Regions from separate parts of the Amycolatopsis mediterranei genome, predicted to be linked through region 1. Evidence: riboswitches for the same ligand, from Rfam matches in the RefSeq annotation. Region 1 holds a riboswitch; the other holds the start of a gene.
The links. A riboswitch is a leader RNA that binds a small molecule or an ion and turns the genes downstream of it on or off. The one in region 1 is predicted to bind glycine.

Region 1 (8,036 bases):
TGCGACAACCACAGCGTCTACAAGAACGGCGCCAAGGAGATCGCCGCGCAGGAGGGCAAGAGCCTCACCTTCATGGCGAAGTACAACGAGCGCGAGGGCAACTCCTGCCACATCCACATCAGCCTGCGCTCCACCGAGGGCCGGGCCGTCCTGGCGGGCGACGGCGAGCACGGCTTCTCGAAGCTGATGGAGCACTTCCTCGCCGGCCAGCTGGCCGCGCTGCACGAGCTGACCTACTTCCTCGCACCGAACGTCAACTCCTACAAGCGGTTCGTGCCGGGCAGCTTCGCCCCGACCGCGATCGCGTGGGGCACCGACAACCGCACGTGTGCCCTGCGCGTCGTCGGGCACGGCGAGTCGCTGCGCGTCGAGAACCGGGTGCCGGGCGGGGACGTCAACCCGTACCTCGCCGTCGCCGCGCTCGTCGCCGCCGGGCTCCACGGCATCGAGAACGAGCTGGAGCTCGAAGAGCCGTTCACCGGCAACGCCTACAACTCCGACCGGGACACCGTGCCGGCCACCCTGCCCGAGGCCGCCGCGGCCCTGGCCGGCAGCGGCCTGGCGCGCGCGGCCTTCGGCGACGACGTCGTCGACCACTACCTGAACGCGGCGAAGGTCGAGATCGACGCCTACAACGCCGCCGTCACCGACTGGGAGCTCGTCCGTGGCTTCGAGCGCCTCTGACATGAACCGAGGCAAGCCCGTCATCGGCCTCACCGGCTACCTCGAACCGGCGAAGTTCGGCGTCTGGGAAACCGAAGCCGTGCTGCTGCACCGGGTCTACGTCGACTGCGTGGTCGCGGCGGGCGGCCTCCCGGTGCTGCTCCCGCCGGTGTCCGACGGGTACGAGCGGCTCGTGTCCACTGTGGACGGCTTGGTGCTCACCGGCGGCGCCGACGTCGAGCCCGCCCGCTACGGGCAGGAGCCGCACCCGGCCACCTACGTCCGGCCGGAGCGGGACGTGTTCGAGTTCGGCCTGTTCGCAGCCGCGCGCAAGGCGGGCAAGCCGGTCCTCGGCGTGTGCCGCGGCCTGCAGGTGATGAGCGTCGCCCTCGGCGGCACGCTGGTCCAGCACCTGCCCGAGAGCGCGCGCACCACGGAGCACCAGCCCGCGCCCGCGACGTTCGGCCGGGGCACGGTCACGCTCGCCGAAGGCAGCCGGGCCGCGGCGATCCTCGGGCCCGAAACCAAGACCCTGTGCTACCACCACCAGGCGATCGACCGGCTCGGCACCGGCATGCAGGCCGTCGGGTGGTCGGCCGACGGCACGATCGAAGCCGCGGAGGTGCCGGGCGAATTCACCATGGGCGTCCAGTGGCACCCCGAGCAGGACAGCGACGACATCCGGCTGTTCCAAGCGCTCGTCGAAGCGAGCAAGGAGAGGGAATGACCAGCAGTTTCGACGTCCTCAACCCCGCCACCGAGGAGGTGGTGCGGACGGTCCCGCTGACCAGCGCCGAAGAGACCGACGCGGCGATCGCCCGCGCGCACGCGGCGTTCCCGGCGTGGCGCGACGTCGCCCCCGGCGACCGCGCCCGGCTGCTGCGCCGCTTCGCCGACGCCGTCGAGGCCGACATCGAGCACCTCGCGCGGCTGGAGGTCGAAAACTCCGGGCACACGATCGGCAACGCCCGTTGGGAGGCGGGCAACGTCCGCGACGTCCTCAACTACTACTCGGCCGCGCCGGAACGCCTGATCGGCAAGCAGATCCCGGTGCCGGGCGGCATCAACGTCACCTTCCAGGAGCCCCTGGGCGTGGTCGGCGTGATCGTGCCGTGGAACTTCCCGATGCCGATCGCCGGCTGGGGGTTCGCGCCCGCGCTCGCCGCCGGGAACACCGTCGTCCTCAAACCGGCCGAGCTGACGCCGCTGACCGCGATCCGGCTGGCCGAGCTGGCGCGCGAGGCGGGCATCCCGGAGGACGTCTTCCAGGTGCTGCCCGGCAAGGGGTCCGTGGTCGGGCAGCGGTTCGTCGAGCACCCGGCCGTGCGGAAGGTCGTGTTCACCGGCTCGACCGAGGTCGGCAAGCAGATCATGGCGGGCTGCGCGGCGCAGGTGAAGCGCGTGACGCTGGAGCTGGGCGGCAAGAACGCCAACATCGTCTTCGCCGACTCCGACCTGGAAAAAGCCGCGGCGACCGCGCCCTACGGCGTCTTCGACAACGCCGGCCAGGACTGCTGCGCCCGCTCGCTCATCCTGGTGCAGGCGAGCGCGTACGACCGGTTCATGGAGCTGCTCGAACCCGCGGTGCACGGCGTCGTCGTCGGCGACCCCGGCGACGAGAAGACCGAGATGGGGCCGCTGATCTCGGCCGCGCACCGGGAGAAGGTCGCCTCCTACGTGCCGGACGACGCGCCCGTCGCGTTCCGCGGCACCGCCCCCGCGGGCCGCGGCTTCTGGTTCCCGCCGACCGTCCTCACCCCGCCGGACCTGCGGCACCCGGTCGCGGCGGAGGAGGTCTTCGGCCCGGTCGTCGCCGTCGTGCCGTTCGCGGAGGAAGCCGACGCGATCCGGATGGCCAACGCGACCGAGTACGGCCTGTCCGGGTCGATCTGGACCCGCGACGCCGGCCGCGCGTTCCGGGTCGCGCGTGGCGTCGAAGCCGGCAACCTCTCGGTGAACTCGCACTCTTCGGTGCGCTACTGGACGCCGTTCGGCGGCTTCAAGCAGTCCGGCCTCGGCCGCGAGCTCGGCCCGGACGCCGCCGCGGCGTTCACCGAAACCAAGAACGTCTTTCTGAGCACGGAGGAGTAATGGTCCAGCGTTTCGAAGGCCGCGTCGCGGTCATCACCGGCGGCGCGAGCGGCATCGGGCTCGCCTCGGCCCGCCGTCTGGCGAGCGAAGGCGCGAAGGTCGTCATCGGGGACCTGACGCCGGATTCGGGCAAAGCCGCGGCCGACGAGATCGGCGGCGCGTTCATCCAGACCGACGTCACCGACGCCGAGCAGGTCGAGAACCTGTTCCACAGCACGGTCGAGCAGTTCGGCTCGGTCGACGTCGCCTTCAACAACGCCGGCATCTCGCCGCCGGAGGACGACTCCATCCTCACCACCGGCATCGAGGCGTGGGAGCGGGTGCAGCGGGTCAACCTGACGTCGGTGTACCACTGCTGCAAGGCCGTCCTGCCGCACATGCAGCGCCAGGGCAAGGGCTCGATCATCAACACGGCGTCGTTCGTGGCGGTGATGGGCGCGGCGACCTCGCAGATCTCCTACACCGCGTCCAAGGGTGGCGTGCTCGCCATGAGCCGCGAGCTCGGGGTGCAGTTCGCGCGGGAGAACATCCGCGTCAACGCGCTGTGCCCGGGGCCGGTGAACACCCCACTGCTCAAGGAGCTGTTCGCCAAGGACCCCGAACGCGCGGCGCGGCGGCTGGTGCACGTGCCGGTCGGCCGGTTCGCCGAGCCGGAGGAGATCGCGGCCGCGGTCGCCTTCCTGGCCAGCGACGACGCCAGCTTCATCACGGCGTCCCAGTTCCTGGTCGACGGCGGCATCTCCGGCGCGTACGTCACCCCGCTCTAACGCTTGGTCGGTTTCTTGACGCCGTAGACTTCCCGCAGGTAGCTCCAGGCGGCGTTGAGCTTCTTGCGTTCTTCCGAGACGAGCTTTTCGCGGCGGCGCAGCACGCGGACGGCGATCTCCGAGGCCAGGAAGGCGCCGGCGGCGAAGGTCAGCACGCCGACGATCAGGGTCAGGGCGATGACGGTGGTGGTCATGGTGACCAGCGTCGGAGCGCCGTGGGCGGGTTGTCCCTGCGCAAAGCTAGCGGGTTTCGTTAGCTTTGTGAGGTGACGCACTGGCGCGCCGACGAGTGGGCGGAAGCGGTCCGGGCCGGCATCCGCTCCCACGGTCTCTCCCTGGACGAGGCCGCGCGGCGCATCGGCGTCCCGACGTCGACGCTGCGCAGCTGGATCGAGCACCGGCACGCGCCGAAGGTGACGGTGTTCGACCACTGGGCCCAGCTCGCCGAGGTGACCGGCCTCGGCGAGGCCGAGCTGCTGCGCGTCGCCGGGGTGCTGCCCGACGCGCTGGCGTCGCCGGTGCACGTCGCCCAGGCGGCGAAGGCGCTGCGGGAGGGCATCGACCAGGCCGGGCAGTTCCTCCGCCAGGCCACCGTGCTGGTCTACTCCTCGCCCGGCACGCAGGTGGCGAACGCCATCGCCGCGTCGCCGATCGACTGGGAGATCCGGATCCGGTCCGCCACCCGCGGCGACGAGATCCGCATCACCTACCATCACTACGTCGGGATCGTGGCGCCGCGGGACCTGCCCTACGACGACGCCGAGGTGCGCCGCATCCTCGAGCACGACGTCCTCGGCGAGCTGTGGCGGCCGCTCGGGCTGTACTGGCGGGTCGCCGAGGTGCACGACTGGCACGAGCCGCCCCGGCTGGTCATCCAGGTGCCCGAGCAGGAGGCGACGCGGCCGCCCGTGCCGTCGCCGGTCGTCTCCGCGCCGCCGGTGGTCGTGCTGTCGCCGATCTGGGGCTACGGCGAGCTGCTGGCCTCGCTGGTCGCCGACGGCCTCGGGTTCGGCAACGTCGACTTCCGCTACTTCGGCCTGCCGGACGAGATGGCCGACCGGGTCCGGATCACCGCTCGTGAGCTGGCCGAACCCGCGCCCCGGCTGGTGCACTCGGTACCGCCGATCATGCTGCTGCACGGCCTGGCCGTGCCGGATCTGGCCGGACGGCTCCCGGTCGTGGTCCGCTACGGCCCCCGCATGCGCGCCCGCGCCGCCCGCATCTACCGCGAGCCGCTGCTCGAGGCGGGGTTCGCGGACCCCTTGGAAGGCGCCCGCGCGATCGAGGAGGCGATTGCGGTCCCGCCGGGCTGTGCGTACTTCGAGGTGACCCTGGCCGACGCCGACGTCTTCGACGGCGACCGTCCCTCGCTGGACCGGCTCAACGACTCGGTGGCGTGGCACGCCGAGCAGCTCGTCGAGCAGGTCCTGCTGGGCGCGGGCCTGCCCCCGGTACCCCTGGGCGGGCCGCTGAAACGCCTGGTCCTGCCCTCGGGGAGGGTGCGGCGCCCACCGGCGCTGGCCGGGAAGGTGGTGCGGCGAGCAGCCGGTCGCAGCGGGATCGCAGACTGATGTGGTGTTGGCCGGGTGAAGTAGACGGCCGCGGGACGCGCCGGGTACCGTGACTGCCACAACTGCAGATCGGGCCGTCGAGCCGAGGCGGGAGAGCCCTCACGAAGTCGGTGGGGCACCGAAGGAGCAAACTCCCCGGAATCTCTCAGGTACCCGCTACCGCTTCGCGCGAGGCCACTCTGGAAAGCAGGCGCACCCGCGCCTCACCCAAGGTGAAAGCCGTGCTGTGTCTTCTCCCAGCGGCACGGTGAAACTCTCAGGTGCCATGACAGAGGGGGAGTTCCCAGCGCACCGTTCTGTCCGGTGCCCGGCCCGAGGAGCTCCCGATCACTTCTACGCAGTTCGACGCCCGCCACATCGGCCCGTCCGAGGCCGAACGCGCGAAGATGCTGGCCGAGTGCGGCTACGGCAGCCTGGACGCCCTGGTCGGCGCGGCCGTCCCCAGCGCCATCCGCGCCACCCGTGACCTGCGGCTCCCGCCCGCCGCGTCCGAAGAGGAAGCCACCGCGGAGCTGCGCGCCCTCGCCGCGCGCAACCGGCCGATGACGCAGATGATCGGCCTCGGCTACTCCGACACCGTCACGCCCGGCGTGATCCGCCGCAACGTGCTGGAGAACCCGGCCTGGTACACCGCGTACACGCCCTACCAGCCGGAGATCTCCCAGGGCCGGCTCGAAGCCCTCCTCAACTTCCAGACCATGGTCGCCGACCTGACCGGCCTGGCCACCGCGAACGCCTCGCTGCTGGACGAGTCGACCGCCGTCGCCGAAGCCGTCACGCTCATGCGCCGCGCGTCGAAGTCCAAGTCGAACAAGGTCGTCCTCGACGCCGAGTGCCTGCCGCAGACCATCGCCGTCGTGCGCACCCGCGTCGAGGCCCTGGGCATCGAGGTCGAGGTCCGCGACCTGCTCACCGGCCTGCCGGACGAGTTCTTCGGGGTCGTCGTCCAGTACCCGGGCGCGTCCGGCGTGCTGCGCGGCCGCGGCTTCTACCACGCGATTTCCGAGTCGGCGAAGGCCGCGGGCGCGCTGTTCACCGTCGCCGCCGACCTCCTCGCGCTCACCCTGATCACCTCGCCCGGCGAGTTCGGCGCGGACGTCGCCGCCGGGTCGACCCAGCGCTTCGGCGTCCCGCTCGGCTACGGCGGCCCGCACGCCGGGTACATGTCGGTCCGCTCCGGCCTCGAGCGGTCGCTGCCCGGGCGTCTCGTCGGCGTCTCGGTCGACGCCGACGGCAACTCCGCCTACCGGCTCGCGCTGCAGACGCGTGAGCAGCACATCCGTCGCGAGAAGGCGACGTCCAACATCTGCACCGCGCAGGTCCTGCCCGCCGTGCTGGCCGCGATGTACGCGGTCTACCACGGTCCGGACGGCCTGAAGAAGATCGCCCAGCGCGTCCACGGCCTCGCCGCGGGCTTCGCCGGCGCCCTGCGCCGGACCGGCGTCGAGGTCGTGCACGAGTCGTTCTTCGACACCGTCGTGGCGCACGTCCCCGGCCAGGCCGCCGAGATCCACGCGGCGGCTCGCGAGGCCGGGATCAACCTCGGGCACGTCGACGCCGACCACGTCCGGGTCGCCTTCGACGAGGTCAGCACCCCCGCCATCGCCGCGAAGGTCCTGCGCGCGTTCGGGGTCGACGAAGACATCCAAGACGGCCCCGCCCTGCCGGAAAACACTGCGCTGCCCAACGGCCTGGCCCGCGAGAGCGGCTTCATGGGCCACGAGGTCTTCGGCACCCACCGCTCCGAGACGGCGATGCTGCGCTACCTGCGTCGCCTGGCCGACCAGGATTACGCGCTCGACCGCGGCATGATCCCGCTCGGCTCCTGCACGATGAAGCTCAACGCCACCACCGAGATGGAGCCGATCAGCTGGCGCGAGTTCGCGGGCATCCACCCGTTCGCGCCGGCCGAGGACGCTGCCGGGTACCACACGCTGGTGGCGCAGCTGGCCGACTGGCTGGCCGAGGTCACCGGCTACGACAAGGTGTCGCTGCAGCCGAACGCGGGCAGCCAGGGCGAGCTGGCCGGCCTTCTCGCGATCCGCGCCTACCACCGCGCGAACGGCGACGAAGCCCGTGACGTCTGCCTGATCCCGTCGTCGGCGCACGGCACCAACGCCGCGTCCGCGGTGCTCGCCGGGATGCGCGTGGTCGTCGTCAAGTGCACCGACGAGGGCAACGTCGACCTCGCCGACCTGCGGGCCAAGGTGGACGCCCACCGGGACACGCTCGCCGCGATCATGGTGACGTACCCGTCCACGCACGGCGTGTACGAGCACGACATCGACGAGCTGGCCAAGATCGTCCACGACGGCGGCGGCCAGGTGTACGTCGACGGCGCGAACCTCAACGCCCTGCTCGGGCTGGCCAAGCCGGGCGAGTTCGGCGGCGACGTCTCGCACCTGAACCTGCACAAGACGTTCTGCATCCCGCACGGCGGCGGTGGCCCCGGCGTCGGCCCGGTCGCGGTGCGCGCGCACCTCGCGCCCTACCTGCCGAACCACCCGCTGCTGGCGGCCGCCGGCCCGGAAACCGGGGTCGGCCCGATCAGCGGCGCCCCCTACGGCTCGGCGTCGATCCTGCCGATTTCCTGGGCCTACGTCCGGATGATGGGCGCGCCCGGCCTGACCGCGGCCACCGAGGTCGCCGTGCTGGCCGCGAACTACGTCGCTTCGCGCCTGGCGCCGCACTACCCGGTGCTCTACACGGGCCAGGACGGCCTGGTCGCCCACGAGTGCATCCTCGACCTGCGCCAGATCACCAAGGAGACCGGCGTGACGGTCGACGACGTCGCCAAGCGGCTCATCGACTACGGCTTCCACGCGCCGACGATGTCGTTCCCGGTCGCGGGCACGCTGATGGTCGAGCCGACCGAGTCCGAGGACCTGGGCGAGATCGACCGGTTCTGCGACGCGATGATCGCCATCCGCGCCGAGATCGACGA
Region 2 (8,036 bases), 3.8 Mb from region 1:
GCACTCGTCCGGCATCTTCTCGAGCACTTCGCCGATGCCGCCGGCTTCGTTGTAGGCGGCGATGACGACGGTCAGCGGCGCCAGCTTCAGCTCGGGGTGGCGGCCGCGGAAGTCGGCGAGGGCGCCGGAGTCGACGTCGTCGGGGAAGGCGGCCAGCCGCTTCCGGCTCGCCGAGGTCAGCGTGGTGAAGCCGAGCGCCCCGGCGACGGGCAGCAGCACGAGCGCCGGGAGCTGGTAGCGCCAGGAGAACTGGAACACCGCCGAGGCGAACAGCAGGAGGAGCCCGCTCGACGCCGCGAGCAGCGCGCCCGCCTGGGCCCGGTCCAGGGGCTTCTTGCGCCGGAGGGCCGTCAGCAGGCCCAGCAGCGCACCGATGCCGAGCACCCCGCCCGAGACGTACCCGCCGTCGAGCTGGTAGTCGCGGAGGGTCTTCGCCAGTGGCTGGTCGACACTCGCGACGACGCCGTCGTTCTGCAGCGTGACCAGGTCGATCAGGGACTGGTCGGCCCACTGCGGATAGCTCAGCTGGAACTGCCACCGGTCCAGGGGGACGTCGGTGGGTTCCTGCTCGCGCGTCCAGGCGAAGCTCTTGGCGAAGTCGTCCAGGACCGCCTGGGCGACGTCGCCGGGCTGCTCCTTCAGGACGTCGAGGGCGAACTCGTGGGCCAGGGCGGCCTTGTCCGCGCCGGGGGGCAGCGGGCCCGGCCAGTTCGGGTCGAGGTCGGCGTGGGTGTAGTTGTCGACGAGCCGCTTCTCGCGGGGTTCGGCCGGGCAGAACACCCGCAGCACCGGGTCGAGGTGGAGGTTCGCGCAGTCGGCGACGGCGGCGGTCCGGCCGTAGAGCATGTTCCCGGACGGCCCGCTCAGCCCCCACTTGCCGGTCTCCGCGTGCACCCGCGCCGCGTACGGCACGAGAACCGCGAGCAGGCCCAGGAGGCCGACGCCGGCCCGGCGCCAGCCCGCCCACTGCCGCCACGCTCCCCCGGCGGCGACCAGGAAGACCAGCAGCGGCAGGCCCAGCGAGATCCCGATCAGCCGCGTCAGCACGCCGAAGCCGAGCAGCAGGCCCGCCGCACCGGCGCGCTTCCAGCCCGGCGTGCCCCAGCCGAGCAGCAGCCAGAGGAGCCCGAGGAGGACGGCCTCGAACGTCACCTCGGACATGATGTTCTGCTCGATCTGCAGCTGGTAGGCGTCGAGCAGCACCGGGGCCGCGGCGAGCGCGGCGACCCACGGACGGCCGCCGAGGCGCAGGACCAGCCCGTAGACGCCGATCGCGATCAGCACACCGCCGGCGTGCTGCACCGCGGTGACCCATGCGAGCCCGCCGACCGCGAGCAGCGGCCGCAGCACCAGGTCGTAGCCGATCGGGTCGAGCTGGTCGGCGCGCAGGGCGTGCAGGTTGTCGATGTAGCGGAACGAATCGATGAACAGCAGCGCGGGCCGGTAGGCCAGCCAGGTCAGCACCCGCAGGACGATCGCCGGGACGAGCAACAGCAGGAGCAGCCAGTGCCGGCGGAGAAATGCCGTCACGGCGTCTTGAGGCCGGAGAAGTACTTCCACGCCGTCGCCAGGCCTTCGGTGAGCGAGACCTCCGGCCGGTAGCCGATGGTCTCCGCGCTCGCCGAGACGTCGACGACGACCGCGGGCATCTCGCCGGCCGGGGCCTCGACGTGCTCGACCGGCAGTTCGGCGCCGGTCACCTCGCGCACGGCTTCGACCATCTCCAGCACGGACACCGAACGCCCGGCGCCGACGATCGCGCGGCCCGAATAGCCGCTGTCGAGGGCCAGCAGGATCGCGCGGACGACGTCGTCGACGTGCACGAGGTCGCGGCGCTGGCGGCCGTCGCCGTAGACCCGGATCCCGGTGCCGGTCAGCGCGGCCCGCATCATCCGCGGCACGAAACTGTCCTTGTGGGACATTCCCGGGCCGTAGACGTTGGTGAACCGCAACGCACACGTCGTCATGCCGTACGCCCCGGCGTAGCCCGACAGCAGCATTTCGCACGCCGCCTTGGTGGCGCCGTACGGCGTCAGCGGGCGCAGCGGCAGGTCCGGGGTGATGGTCGCGGTGCCGACGTCGCCGATCACCGCGTTCGTCGAGGCGAGCAGGAACTTCGGCACCTCGCGGCGGCGCGCGAGCTCCAGCAGCTCCTGGGTGACCAGGACGTTGTCGGCGAAGGTGTCCTCGGGCAGCTCGACCGACTTCAGCACCGACGTCAGCGCGGCGAGGTGCACGATGCCCGCGGTTTCGCCGGTCACGGCCTGCTCACGGACGGCGGCCTCGCGGAGGTCGCCGGTCACCACGCGCACGCCGTCGAGGTCTTCGGGGAAGGGCACCCGGTCCACGACGGTGACCGGGACGCCCCGGTCGCGGAGGGCGCGCACGACGACCCGGCCGATGAAGCCGCTGCCGCCGGTCACGACCACGGACGTCCGATCAGGACCGGTCCCACTCACCATGGGCGTCAACCTACCCGGCGTTCCTGTGCGCCCGTGCGACGGCTCGCCCGGCTACGGGCTTCCGGCGAAGGCCTCCGGCGGCGGGCACGAGCAGACCAGGTTGCGGTCGCCGGCCGCGCCGTCGATGCGGCGGACCGGTGGCCAGATCTTCGGCGCGGCCGTCCCCGCCGGGAACACCGCCGTTTCGCGGCTGTAGGGCCGGTTCCACTCGCCCGCGACGCAGCGGGCGGTGTGCGGGGCCTGCCGCAGCGGGGAGGCCTCGAGGGCCCACTCCCCCGCCGCGACGCGGTCGATTTCGGCGCGGATCGCGATCATCGCCGCGCAGAAGCGGTCGAGTTCGGCAAGGTCTTCGCTCTCCGTGGGCTCCACCATCAGCGTGCCCGCGACCGGGAAGGACATCGTCGGCGCGTGCAGCCCGTAGTCCGCCAACCGCTTCGCGACGTCGTCGACCGTGACGCCGGTGGCCTTCGTCAGCGGCCGGAGGTCGAGGATGCATTCGTGCGCCACCAGCCCTTCGCGGCCGGCGTACAGCACGGGGTAGTGGTCGGCGAGGCGGCGGGCGACGTAGTTGGCGGCGGCCACCGCCACGAGCGTCGCCCGGCGGAGCCCGCCGGCACCCATCATCCGGACGTACGCCCAGGAAATCGGCAGGATGGACGCGCTGCCCCACGGCGCCGCGCTGACCGGGCCGACGCCGGTGGCCGGGCCGGCCGCCGGCTGCAGCGGGTGGTTCGGCAGGAACGGCGCCAGGTGCGCGCGGACCCCGATGGGACCGACCCCGGGCCCGCCGCCGCCGTGCGGGATGCAGAACGTCTTGTGCAGGTTGAGGTGCGAGACGTCGGCGCCGAAGCGGCCGTACTGGGCGACGCCGATCAGCGCGTTCAGGTTGGCGCCGTCGACGTATACCTGCCCGCCCGCGTCGTGCACCGCCGCGCACACTTCGCCGACGGTGTCTTCGTAGACGCCGTGCGTCGACGGGTAGGTGAGCATGATCGCGGCGAGGTCGGCTCGATGGTCGTCCACTGTGGACCGCAGGTGGGCGAGGTCGATGTTGCCGGCCTCGTCGCAGCGGACGACGGCCACGCGCAGGCCCGCCATCACCGCGCTGGCCGCGTTCGTGCCGTGCGCGCTGGCCGGGATCAGGCAGACGTCCCGGGCGTGCTCGCCGCGGGAACGGTGGTAGGCGCGGATGGCGAGCAGGCCGGCGAACTCGCCCTGGCTGCCGGCGTTGGGTTGCAGGGAAACCGCGTCGTAGCCGGTGATCCGGGCGAGCCAGGCGCTCAGGTCGGCGGCCACGGTCAGCAGCCCGGCGGCGTCTTCGGCCGGGGCGAACGGGTGCAGCCCGGCGAACTCCGGCCAGCTGATCGGCTCCATCTCCGCGGTGGCGTTGAGCTTCATGGTGCACGAGCCCAGCGGGATCATGCTGCGGTCGAGGGCGACGTCGGAGTCCGCCAGCCGCCGCAGGTAGCGCAGCATCGCGGTTTCGGAGCGGTGCGCGTGGAACACCGGATGGGTGAGGAACTCGCTCGTGCGCCGCAGCGGCGCCGGGAGCGCGTCCGCGGTGTCCGCGTCCAGTCCGTCCACATCGGACACCGAGACGCCGCACGCCTTCCACACGCAGGAAAGCCGCTCTCGGGTGGTGGTTTCGTCGCAGGCGATGCCGACGTGGTCGTCGTCGATCCGGCGCAGGGAGACGCCGAGGTCGCGGGCCGCGGCGACGACCGTGTCCGCGCGGCCGGGCACCGCCGCGACGACCGTGTCGAAGAACTCGCCGTGCACGACGTCGACACCGCCCTCGGCGAGGCCGGCGGCCAGCACGGTGGCCATCCGGTGGGCCCGCAGCGCGATCGAACGCAGCCCGCCGGGTCCGTGGTACACCGCGTACATCGAAGCCAGCACGGCCGGCAGGACCTGGGCGGTGCAGATGTTCGACGTCGCCTTCTCGCGGCGGATGTGCTGCTCGCGCGTCTGCAGGGCGAGCCGGTACGCGGGCGCGCCGTCTGCGTCCTTCGAGACGCCGACCAGCCGGCCGGGCAGCTGCCGTTCGAACCCTTTTCGCACGGCGAGGTAGGCGGCGTGCGGGCCGCCGAAGCCGAGCGGGACACCGAACCGCTGGGTCGAGCCGACGGCGACGTCGGCGCCGAGCTCGCCGGGCGGCCGCAGCAGGGTGAGGGCGAGCGGGTCGGCGGCGACGATCACGGCCGCGCCGTGCTTCTTGGCCTCGCCGATGGTGTGGTCGAGCTCCCGGACCGCACCGGACGCGCCGGGGCAGGACAGGAGCACGCCGAAGAAGTCGCCGCCGAGCCCGAGCCCGGTCAGGCCCTGGGAGAGGTCTTCGACGACCAGTTCGATGCCCAGCGGCTCGGCCCGGGTCCGCAGCACGGCGAGGGTCTGCGGCAGGGTGTCTTCGTCGACGACGAACCGGGAGGACGTGCCGCGGCCGGCGCGGCGCACCAGGGTCATCGCCTCGGCGGCCGCGGTGGCCTCGTCGAGCAGGGACGCGTTCGCGACGGGGAGCCCGGTCAGGTCCGCGATCACGGTCTGGAAGTTGAGCAGCGCTTCGAGCCGCCCCTGGGAGATCTCGGGCTGGTAGGGCGTGTAGGCGGTGTACCAGGCCGGGTTCTCGAGCACGTTGCGCCGGATGACGGGCGGGGTGACGGTGTCGTGGTAGCCGAGCCCGATCATCGGGGCGGTCAGCCGGTTGCGCCCGGCCAGTTCACGGAGTTCGGCGAGGGCCTGCGCTTCGGACGCGGCAGGCGGCAGCTCGAGCGGCTGCGCGGATTCCCGCAGCGACGGCGGCACGGCCCGTTCGGCGAGTTCGTCGAGGGAGGCGACGCCGATGACTTCGAGGATATGGCGCAGTTCGGCCGGGCCGGGCCCGATGTGCCGGTCGGCGAAGGGAAGGCCCTGTTCCAGGGAGGCGAGTGACGGATCCACGACGGCCTCCTGGGGACAGCGGGGCATTACCGACCGACTCTAGAACGGACGGACGAGCGGAAGGCGACCACCGCGGGGGTCCGGGGGCGGAGCCCGCCGGGCGGGGTGTGGGGGTTGCACCCCCACAAGACACTCCGAAGGGTTCGGGCGAGCGCTTTTCGCGAGCAGAACTCGCCCAAACCCGGAGGAACCCTCCCCGCTCTGTCTGACCCCGAGGGGCGCCTGAGAGTTTCGCCCGCGTGGTTGAACCGGGCTTGCACCGTCGGCGGGGCCATCAGGCTGTGTCCTGACGACCCGCTTTCCAGAGGCGTCTCGTCCGCGCGGTCCAGGGTGCCTGAGAGGTTCCGGGGAGGACTTGCTCCTTCGGCGCCGAGCTCAAGGTGTGGCTCGGACTCTCCCGCGCGGATTCGTCGACCGCACGGGGAACCTTACTCTGTCTGCCGCAGTGGTGATCAACCGGTCTTGCGGGCGTTGCGGCGCTGGGTGAGTTCGTCCGGTTGGTGCGTCTCGACGATGCCGCCGTCGGCGCGTTCGGCCGGGAACTCGTGGATGGTGCCGCTGATCTCCTGCATCGCGCCGCTGACGGCGATGCCGAAGACACCCTGACCGCCCTGGAGCAGGTCGACGATCTCCTCCGGCGAGGTGCACTCGTACACCGTGGTGCCGTCGGAGAACAGCGTGACCCGGGCCAGGTCGCGGACGCCGCGGACGCGCAGGTGGTCGACGGCGACCCGGATGTTCTGGAGCGAGACGCCGGTGTCCAGGAGCCGCTTGACGACCTTGAGGACCAGGATGTCCTTGAAGGAGTACAGCCGCTGCGAGCCGGAGCCGTGCGCGGTGCGGATGCTGGGCGCGACCAGTTTGGTCCGGGCCCAGTAGTCGAGCTGGCGGTAGGTGATGCCGGCGATCTGGCACGCCGCCGGACCCCGGTAACCCACCAGCTCGTCGGGCAGCGAGTCGTCGGGGAACAGTTCCCCCTGCTCACCAGTCGCGACCTCGACAGGCTGCTTCTCGGAACCAGCCTCGACCACGCAAGCCTCCCCTCGCCCGACCTGGCGGCCGGCGAATGACAGCCGGAGGAGTCCCAGGAGTGGGACCCACCGGAGATCAACCGCCACGGTCCGGCCCCAGACCGTGAATCACACCGTGGCGATTTACCTCCTTCGACGGTAAGCGCCAGGAGAACACCGGTCAACGCGACGCGCGGCAAGGCTCAACGGTCGGATGAGCCTTTGAGCCGTTCGCCGTACCCCCGCCCGTGGCTCGTCAAACCCGGTGGACATTTTTTACTCAGCCGAGTAACTTTTACTCATGCAAGTAAACACCGACCTCATGGCCGAACTGGGCCTCGGCCCCACCGAGGCCGCGCGCCGGGCGCAGATCATCGGCGCGACCATCGGCGTCCTGGCCGACCTCGGCTACCGCCGGACGACCTTCGCCAAGATCAAGGAGCGCGCCGGGCTCAGCAGCACCCGGCTGATCTCGTACCACTTCACGAACAAGGCCGGCCTGATGCAGGCCGTGCTCAGCACGGTCGTCATGACGAAGGGCGAGTTCCTCACCGAACGCACCGGCGGCGGGCTCGACCCGGCCGACCGGCGCGGCTACCTGCGGGCGCACATCGAGACGTCGATCGCCTTCCTGCGGGCTTACCCGGAGTGCGTCCGGGCACTGTCGGAGCTGGCCGCCAACGCCGACGACGCCGACGGCTGGGTGATGACGAAGGTGCTGGTCGACGACCTGCGGGTGCACGGACTGGCCCGGCAGCTCAAGCAGGGCCAGGCCGAGGGCACCTTCGGCGCGTTCACGCCCGAGGTGATGGCGATGTCGATCGCGCAGGCCATCGACGGTGTCGCCGCGGCCTACGCGGCCGACCCTTCGCTGGACCTCGAAACGTACGGGCGCGAAGTGGCGGACACGTTCGTCAAAGCGACGGCGCCTTGAGGACCCGGTCGAGCCGGTCTTCGATGCGCGCCTTCGGGAACGCGCCGACGATCGTCTCGACCGGCTCGCCGCCGCGGAAGAGGATCATCGTCGGCAGCGACATGACCTGGTAGGCGCGGGTGGTCTCCGGGTTCTCGTCGGCGTTGATCTTGCGGACGGCAAGCTCGCCGGCACGCTCGGCGGCCAGCTGCGCGAGCACCGGGCCGACCATCCGGCACGGGCCGCACCAGGTGGCCCAGAACTCGACGAGCACGGGGACGTCGCTGCCGAGGACTTCGGTGAAAGTCGCGTCGGAGATGTCAGCAACCTCGGACATGGCGGGCTCCTATCAGGCGCGTGGGGAATCGGGAACGACACACGGATCGGGCGCCTGCCGCGCCAGGGCGGCGGCGAGTTTCGCGGCCAGTTCGCCGCGGATGCCGCCGAGCCGGGCGAGTAGCGCGTCGGCTTCTTCGAGCTTGCGCCGGTACACCTCGATGGAGTTCGCGCACGCGTCGCCGGTTTCGTGGCCGCTGCGCAGGCACTCGACGAAGGGGCGCGTCTCCTCGAGGGTCAGGCCGACCGTCTGGAGGGTCTGGATCTCCTTGACCAGCTGGAGGTCGTCCTCGCCGTAGTCGCGGTAGCCGTTGGCCGAGCGCCGGGCCGTCAGGAGGCCTTGGTCCTCGTAAAACCGCAGCGCACGGGTAGTGGTAC

Region 2: linked by a shared signal. The riboswitch ahead of gcvP (aminomethyl-transferring glycine dehydrogenase) and the one ahead of gcvP (aminomethyl-transferring glycine dehydrogenase) in region 1 are both predicted to bind glycine.

Annotation. Positions count from the first base shown of each region.
Region 1 covers NZ_CP100416.1:2,033,302-2,041,337, forward strand. The annotation lists gene ISP_RS09675 (glutamine synthetase family protein) at 1-684, shown strand, start outside; gene ISP_RS09680 (gamma-glutamyl-gamma-aminobutyrate hydrolase family protein) at 686-1,390, shown strand; gene ISP_RS09685 (aldehyde dehydrogenase family protein) at 1,387-2,754, shown strand; gene ISP_RS09690 (3-oxoacyl-ACP reductase) at 2,754-3,521, shown strand; gene ISP_RS09695 (hypothetical protein) at 3,518-3,715, opposite strand; gene ISP_RS09700 (helix-turn-helix domain-containing protein) at 3,788-5,092, shown strand; glycine riboswitch at 5,171-5,264, shown strand; gene gcvP (aminomethyl-transferring glycine dehydrogenase) at 5,419-8,036, shown strand, end outside.
Region 2 covers NZ_CP100416.1:5,793,252-5,801,287, forward strand. The annotation lists gene ISP_RS25940 (glycosyltransferase family 2 protein) at 1-1,530, opposite strand, end outside; gene ISP_RS25945 (NAD-dependent epimerase/dehydratase family protein) at 1,527-2,462, opposite strand; gene gcvP (aminomethyl-transferring glycine dehydrogenase) at 2,514-5,399, opposite strand; glycine riboswitch at 5,711-5,809, opposite strand; gene ISP_RS25955 (MerR family transcriptional regulator) at 5,852-6,430, opposite strand; gene ISP_RS25960 (TetR/AcrR family transcriptional regulator) at 6,711-7,343, shown strand; gene trxA (thioredoxin) at 7,324-7,659, opposite strand; gene ISP_RS25970 (MerR family transcriptional regulator) at 7,672-8,036, opposite strand, start outside.